Regions from separate parts of the Streptomyces sp. cg40 genome, predicted to be linked through region 1. Evidence: predicted binding sites of a transcription regulator. Region 1 holds the regulator's gene; the other holds the start of a gene.
What was found. Region 1 encodes HspR, which represses chaperone genes until heat shock. Its sites were predicted from a motif close to TTGAGNNNNNNNNNCTCAA; they were not measured.

Region 1 (4,051 bases):
CCGTCGCCGAGCTGGTGCGCGAGCTGACCGGCGGCAAGGACGCCAACAAGGGCGTCAACCCGGACGAGGTCGTCGCCATCGGCGCGTCCCTCCAGGCCGGTGTCCTCAAGGGCGAGGTCAAGGACGTCCTGCTCCTCGACGTGACCCCGCTGTCCCTCGGTATCGAGACCAAGGGCGGCATCATGACCAAGCTGATCGAGCGGAACACGACGATCCCGACCAAGCGGTCCGAGATCTTCACCACCGCCGAGGACAACCAGCCCTCCGTGCAGATCCAGGTCTACCAGGGCGAGCGCGAGATCGCGGCGTACAACAAGAAGCTCGGGATGTTCGAGCTGACCGGTCTGCCGCCGGCCCCGCGCGGTGTCCCGCAGATCGAGGTCTCCTTCGACATCGACGCCAACGGCATCATGCACGTGACCGCGAAGGACCTCGGCACGGGCAAGGAGCAGAAGATGACCGTCACCGGCGGCTCCTCGCTGCCGAAGGACGAGGTCGACCGCATGCGCCAGGAGGCCGAGCAGTACGCGGACGAGGACCACCGCCGCCGCGAGGCCGCCGAGTCCCGCAACCAGGGCGAGCAGCTCGTCTACCAGACGGAGAAGTTCCTCAAGGACAACGAGGACAAGGTCCCCGGCGAGGTCAAGACCGAGGTCGAGGCCGCCGTCGAGGAGCTGAAGGCCGCGCTCAAGGGCGAGGACACCGCCGAGATCCGCACCGCCACCGAGAAGGTCGCCGCGGTCTCGCAGAAGGTCGGCCAGGCCATGTACGCCGACGCCCAGGCCGCCCAGGCCGCGGGCGGCGACGCCCCGGGTGCCGAGGCGCCCAAGGCGGACGACGACGTGGTGGACGCCGAGATCGTGGACGACGAGCGCAAGGACGGTGCCGCGTGACGGAGGAGACCCCGGGCTTCGAAGAGAAGCCCGACGTCCCCTCCGGCGCCACCCCCGACGACGCCGAGCCGCAGGCCGCCGCCTCCTCCTCTCCGGGAGAGGGGGCGGCCCCGGCCGGGGACGCATCAAGTGCACAGATCGCCGGTCTGACGGCCCAGCTGGACCAGGTGCGCAAGGCGCTCGAAGAGCGCACGGCGGACCTCCAGCGGCTCCAGGCCGAGTTCCAGAACTACCGCCGCCGGGTCGAGCGGGACCGCATCACGGTCAAGGAGATCGCCGTCGCGAACCTCCTGACCGAGCTGATGCCCACCCTCGACGACATCGGCCGCGCGCGGGAACACGGGGAACTCGTCGGCGGTTTCAAGTCCGTGGCGGAGTCACTGGAGACCGTCGCCGCGAAGATGGGACTGCAGCAGTTCGGCAAGGAGGGCGAGCCCTTCGACCCGACGATCCACGAGGCCCTGATGCACTCGTACGCGCCGGACGTCACCGAGACGACCTGCGTGGCGATCCTCCAGCCCGGGTATCGCATCGGCGAGCGCACCATCCGCCCCGCGCGGGTGGCCGTGGCCGAACCGCAGCCCGGTGCGCAGGCGGTCAAGGCCGAGGACGAGTCCGAGGCCGGCGACGAGAAGGACAACGGCCCTGAGGAGGGCTGACGCACACACCGGGCGGGCAGACACCGGGCGGAAGGAGGGACGTCGAGGATGAGTACCAAGGACTTCATCGAGAAGGACTACTACAAGGTCCTCGGCGTGCCCAAGGACGCCACCGAGGCCGAGATCAAGAAGGCGTACCGCAAGCTCGCCCGCGAGTTCCACCCGGACGCCAACAAGGGCAACGCCAAGGCCGAGGAGCGCTTCAAGGAGATCTCCGAGGCCAACGACATCCTCGGTGACCCCAAGAAGCGCAAGGAGTACGACGACGCCCGCGCGCTGTTCGGCAACGGCGGCTTCCGCCCGGGGCCGGGCGGCGCGGGCGCCGGGAACTTCAACTTCGACCTGGGCGACCTCTTCGGAGGCGGCGCACAGGGCGGCGGCGCCGGGGGTGCCGGCGGATTCGGCGGCGGGATCGGGGACGTGTTCGGCGGCTTGTTCAACCGGGGCGGCGCGGGCACGACCCGGACCCAGCCCAGGCGCGGCCAGGACATCGAGTCCGAGGTCACGCTCAGCTTCACGGAGGCCATCGAAGGGGCCACGGTCCCGCTGCGGATGTCCTCGCAGCAGCCCTGCAAGGCCTGTTCGGGCACCGGCGACAAGAACGGCACACCGCGCGTGTGCCCGACCTGCGTCGGCACCGGCCAGGTCGCGCGCGGCTCCGGCGGCGGCTTCTCGCTCACGGACCCGTGCCCGGACTGCAAGGGCCGGGGCCTGATCGCCGAGCACCCGTGCGCCGAGTGCAAGGGCAGCGGGCGCGCCAAGTCCTCGCGGACCATGCAGGTCCGGATCCCCGCGGGGGTCACCGACGGCCAGCGCATCCGGCTGCGCGGCAAGGGAGCGCCGGGCGAACGGGGCGGTCCCGCGGGCGACTTGTACGTCATGGTGCACGTCGACGCCCACCCGGTGTTCGGCCGCAAGGACGACAACCTCACGGTGACGGTCCCGGTGACGTTCGCCGAGGCGGCACTCGGCGGCGAGGTCAGGGTGCCCACCCTGGGCGGACCCCCGGTGACGCTGAAGCTGCCGCCGGGCACGCCCAACGGCCGCACCATGCGGGCCCGCGGCAAGGGCGCCTTCCGCAAGGACGGCACCCGGGGAGACCTTCTCGTGACCGTCGAGGTGAGTGTCCCGAAGGACGTCACGGGGAATGCTCGTGACGCGCTTGAGGCGTACAGAGAGGCCACCGCGGGCGAGGACCCGCGGGCGGAGCTGTTCCAGGCCGCGAAGGGAGCATGACAGAGATGGACGGCCGTCGACGCAACCCGTACGAGCTGACCGAGGAGACCCCGGTCTACGTCATCTCGGTGGCGGCCCAGCTCTCCGGTCTGCACCCGCAGACGCTGCGCCAGTACGACCGCCTCGGCCTGGTCTCCCCGGACCGCACGGCCGGGCGCGGCCGGCGCTACTCGGCCCGCGACATCGAACTGCTGCGCACCGTCCAGCAGTTGTCGCAGACCGAGGGCATCAACCTGGCCGGCATCAAGCGCATCATCGAGCTGGAGAACCAGGTCGTGGCGCTCCAGCAGCGCGTCGCCGAACTCCAGGCGGCGGTCGACGGAGCGGCGGCGGCGATCCAGCAGCGCGAGGCCGCCGTGCACGCCTCCTACCGCCGGGACCTGGTCCCGTACCAGGAGGTCCAGCAGACCAGCGCGCTGGTGGTGTGGCGGCCGAAGCGGCAGTCCTCGGACTGACGCACCGACAAACCGTGCAGGGGCCCGGAGGCTCACCCGCCTCCGGGCCCCTTGCCGGTTGTGCGATCTTTGCCCACTCATGAACTCCCGTTGAGTGGAGGGTCGGTAAAGAGCGTTTGGATGGGATTCCGCAACGTCTCCACATACCAAACGGAACGTGGTGTTGCCATCTCGTTAAGTAGTTCCGCTTGACGCCGGTGGCCGCAGCCGCGTTGGCTTTTCAGTCACCTGGGTTGCAATGCTGCGCCCACGTCCGGACGGCACCAGAAGTGAGCTCACCAATGCGTCGTATCGCCATATCCGTGGCCGCGTCCTCGCTGGCCCTGCCCCTGGCCGCCTGTGGCGTGCTCTCCTCGTCGGGGAGCAGCTCGGACGCCACCCCGGCCAAGGGCAACGACATCACGGTGGGCGTCCTGATGCCGGAGAAGACGAACACGCGGTACGCGGAGTTCGACTTCCCGATCATCAAGTCGACGGTCAGCGAACTCACCGACAAGAAGGGCAAGGCCGAGTACCAGAACGCCGGCGGTGTCGCGAGCGTCCAGGACAAGCAGATGCAGAAGATGATCGACCAGAAGGTCGACATCATCATCCTCGACTCCGTCGACTCGCACCTCATCCTGCCCATGGTGAAGAAGGCCAAGGCCGCCGGCATCCCGGTCATCGCCTACGACCGCCTGGCCGAGGGCCCGATCGACGCGTACGTCTCCTTCGACGGCGAACTCGTCGGCGAGGTGCAGGGCCGCTCCCTGGTCGAGGCGCTCGGCAGCAACGTCGACACCTCCGACAAGGTCGTCATGATCAACGG
Region 2 (4,051 bases), 3.7 Mb from region 1:
GACGACGCCTTCCTCCTCCTGGGGCGAGGCGTGTTCCGTGGGGGTCTCCGTCTGCTCCGTCGGGGACTGCTGGCCGGCCTGGGCGTACATCGCCTGGCCCATGCGCTGGCTGACGGTGGCGAGGTTCTCGACGGCGGCGCGCAGCTCGGCGGTGTCGGACTCGCCTTCGAGGAGGGTCTTGACCTGCGTGGCCGCCGCCGCGACCTCGGTCCGGGTGTCGGCCGGGATGCGTTCCTCGTTCTCGCGGACGAACTTCTCAGTCTGGTAGACGAGTTGTTCGGCCTGGTTGCGGGTCTCGGCGGCCTCGCGGCGCCTGCGGTCCTCGTCGGCGTACTGTTCGGCTTCGCGCATCATGCGGTCGATGTCGTCCTTGGGGAGCGCGGAGCCGCCGGTGACGGTCATCTTCTGTTCGCGGCCGGTGGCGAGGTCCTTGGCGGAGACGTGCATGATTCCGTTGGCGTCGATGTCGAAGGCGACCTCGATCTGCGGGACGCCGCGCGGGGCGGGCGGCAGGCCGGTGAGGTCGAAGACGCCCAACTTCTTGTTGTACGCGGCGATTTCGCGCTCACCTTGGTAGACCTGGATGCCGACCGAGGGCTGGTTGTCGGTGGCGGTGGTGAAGATCTCCGAACGCCGGGTCGGGATGGTCGTGTTGCGTTCGATGAGCTTGGTCATGATGCCGCCCTTGGTCTCGATGCCCAGGGACAGCGGGGTGACGTCGAGGAGGAGGACGTCCTTGACGTCGCCGCGGATGACGCCGGCCTGGAGGGCGGCGCCGACGGCCACGACCTCGTCGGGGTTGACGCCCTTGTGCGGGTCCTTGCCGGTGAGTTCCTTGACGAGGTCGGTGACGGCGGGCATGCGGGTCGAGCCGCCGACGAGGATGACGTGGTCGACGGCGGAGAGCTTGACGCCGGCGTCCTTGACCGCCTGGTGGAAGGGGGTCTTGCAACGGTCCAAAAGATCGGCGGTGAGTTCCTGGAACTGGGCGCGGGTGAGCTTCTCGTCGAGGTGCAGCGGGCCGTCGGCGGAGGCGGTGATGTAGGGCAGGTTGATCGTCGTCTCGGCGGCCGAGGAGAGTTCGATCTTGGCCTTCTCGGCGCCCTCGCGCAGCCGCTGGAGCGCCATCTTGTCCTTGCCGAGGTCGATGCCGTACTGGCCCTGGAACTTCTTGGCCAGGTACTCCATGACCCGCTGGTCCCAGTCGTCGCCGCCGAGGTGGGTGTCGCCGTTGGTGGCCTTGACCTCGATGACGCCGTCGCCGATCTCCAGGAGGGAGACGTCGAAGGTGCCGCCGCCGAGGTCGAAGACGAGGACGGTCTGTTCCTCGCCGCGGTCGAGGCCGTAGGCGAGGGCGGCGGCGGTCGGTTCGTTGATGATCCGCAGGACCTTGAGGCCCGCGATCTCGCCGGCCTCCTTGGTGGCCTGGCGCTGGGAGTCGTCGAAGTAGGCGGGGACGGTGATCACCGCGTCGGTGACGTCCTCACCGAGGTAGGCCTCCGTGTCCCGCTTCAGTTTCTGCAGCACGCGCGCGGACAACTCCTGGGCGCGGTACCGCGTTCCGTCGATGGCGCCCGTGTCGGGGAACCGCCAGTCGGTGTTGCCCATGTGCCGTTTCACCGAGCGCGCGGTGCGCTCGATGTTGGTCACGGCCTGCCGTTTGGCGACCTCGCCGACCAGTACCTCGCCGTTCTTGGCGAAGGCCACGACCGAGGGTGTGGTCCTCGCCCCCTCGGCGTTGGCGACGACCGTCGCCTCCCCGCCCTCCAGCACCGCGACCACCGAGTTCGTGGTCCCCAGATCGATCCCGACCGCTCGTCCCATAGCCGTCCCCTTCCGCCAGGCGCTGCCCGATCTCCAGCACAAAACTTGAGTGGCGGAAAGTCAATGCCGCACCCGTTTTCCGAGTGCGGCATCGAGGTACGAGCGCGGGCCGGGGTCAGGCGGATTCGACCGTCAGTGTGATCGTCGTACCCGCGAGCGCCTGGCTGACCGGGCAGTTCTTCTTGGCGTCCTCGGCGGCGGCCGCGAAGCCGGCCGCGTCCAGGCCGGGGACCTCGCCGCGGACGGTGAGGTGGATGCCGGTGATGCCCTCGCCGGGCTGGAAGGTCACGTCGGCCTTGGTCTCCAGGCGAGTGGGCGGGGTGCCCGCGCCGGTGAGGCCGTGCGACAGCGCCATGGAGAAGCAGCTGGAGTGGGCGGCCGCGATCAGTTCCTCGGGGCTGGTCTTGCCGTTGGCCTCCTCGGCGCGCGACGCCCACGTCACCGGCTGCACCCCGATGCCTGACGAGTCGAACGTGACCTCGCCGCTGCCCTTGATGAGTTCGCCTTCCCAGACGGTGTGTGCGGTGCGCGTGGTAGCCACGGTGATTCCTTTCGACGCGGATGTCGTTCGGAGCCATCCGATCACATTCCGGTTCAACGCACCCGGAAGACCGGCCCACGCGGGGTGAACGGCAGGCGAGCGCCTTGTGGAATCAGATAGGCGTGCTCGCGCCGCACCCGCAGTACGTCGCACCAGCCGTCGGTGATGACGAGGACGGGCGCGCCCGGCGGGAAGTCGTTGGACCGGTGCAAAAGGTCGATCCCGGGCTGGAGCACGGTGCCGCCGCGCCCGTGCACCCGTACCCGGCCGGCGATGTCGGTGACCGGGACGTAGCCCGCGTCGTGCGGGGCCGCGTCGCAGAACACGACCCGGGCGGCCGGTACGTCACGGGCCTCCGCGTACGAGGCGATCGCGCCCAGTGCTTTGCCGAGGAGGGTGCGGTCCATGGAGCCGGAGGTGTCGAGGACGACGCCGAAGGTGCAGCGGGCGACCTCCTCGGGCGGGAACCAGTGCCCGGCGCGCGGGATGTCGGGGGTGGAGGACTGGCGGCGCGAGGGACGGGCGTACGACCGTACGGGCTCCGGTCTGGGTACGAACTCGTCGAACCAGCGGGCGAGTTGGGCGTCCCAGGACAGGGGCGGATGGCTGAGGGCGCGGATCTCCTCGACCAACCCGCCCGGCAGGAAGCCGCGTTCGTGCTGCTGGTGCAGGTCCAGGCCGCGGGCGAGGCCGCGCCGGTAGAACTCGTCGAGGTCGACGTAGTCGCGCGGGCTGCCGAGCGGGCCGCCGAGGATGTCGCCGACGCCCTTGCCGCGCAGGGTGGCCAGGCGGCGGGTGCGGCGCAGGTCGGCGGTGATCCGGTCGTAGACCTCCTCGGCGGAAAGGTCCTTCAACTCCGGGTCGTACAGCAGGCCTTCGGGCATGGTGCCGATGTCCATCTCGCGCAGCCAGCCGTTGATGACGTAGTCGGCGGCGACGTTGAAGAGGAACGGGTCGCGGGTGCCGCAGCGGTCGCCGTGGCGCAGGGCGGCGTGCAGCATCTCGTGGGCGAGGACGAACCGCCATTCCTCGTCGTCGAACTGACGCAGCGGGTTGATGTAGACCTCGGCGGCCTCGGTGTCGACGGCGGCGACGGAGATGCCGTGGGCACGGGCGAGTTCGGCGTCGGCGACGACGGTGATGCCGGCAGCGATGCCGCCCAGCAGCGGGTAGTTGGAGACGAACCAGCTCAACGCCCGTTCCCAGGGCTGGAGTCGGGTGGGGCCGCCGTACATCGAGTCGCGGCGGCCGCCGGCGAGGTCCATGGCGACGGACATGGTGCGGGTGAGGGCGCTCGCGAAGGCGATCTGCCAGTCGACGGGGGTCCCGGGCCAGCCCGTCCACGGTACGAGCCGCTGGTCGGGGGCGCTGCCCGCCGTACCGCAGTGTTCGTAGACGGCCGGGATGCCGCCCTGGCGCCAGCGGGCCGCGAGTTGTTCCTCGTCGCCCGAGGGGTAGGTGGCGGGGAGGTCTTCGGGGGTGCGGCCGATGGGGAAGGTGAGCAGGAAGCGGTTGACGACGACGCAGCGGGCGGCGAGGTCGAAGCGGTCGGGCTGTTCGCGCTCGCCCTTGGCGCCGGGTACGTGTCCGAAGCCGAGGTGGATGAGCGCGTGCGCGATCGCCCAGGCCCATTCGGCGGGTTCGGCGAGCCGGGTGGGGTGCGCGTGGAGATACCCGTTGGAGTTG

Region 2: the regulator HspR is predicted to act here: its motif matches at 1,870-1,888, upstream of dnaK (molecular chaperone DnaK).

The regions. Positions count from the first base shown of each region.
Region 1 is NZ_CP190128.1:5,845,622-5,849,672, forward strand. It holds gene dnaK (molecular chaperone DnaK) at 1-893, shown strand, start outside; gene grpE (nucleotide exchange factor GrpE) at 890-1,552, shown strand; gene dnaJ (molecular chaperone DnaJ) at 1,601-2,788, shown strand; gene ACQHII_RS26115 (heat shock protein transcriptional repressor HspR) at 2,794-3,243, shown strand; gene ACQHII_RS26120 (sugar ABC transporter substrate-binding protein) at 3,525-4,051, shown strand, end outside.
Region 2 is NZ_CP190128.1:2,128,770-2,132,820, forward strand. It holds gene dnaK (molecular chaperone DnaK) at 1-1,824, opposite strand, end outside; gene ACQHII_RS09420 (OsmC family peroxiredoxin) at 1,940-2,365, opposite strand; gene ACQHII_RS09425 (vWA domain-containing protein) at 2,419-4,051, opposite strand, start outside.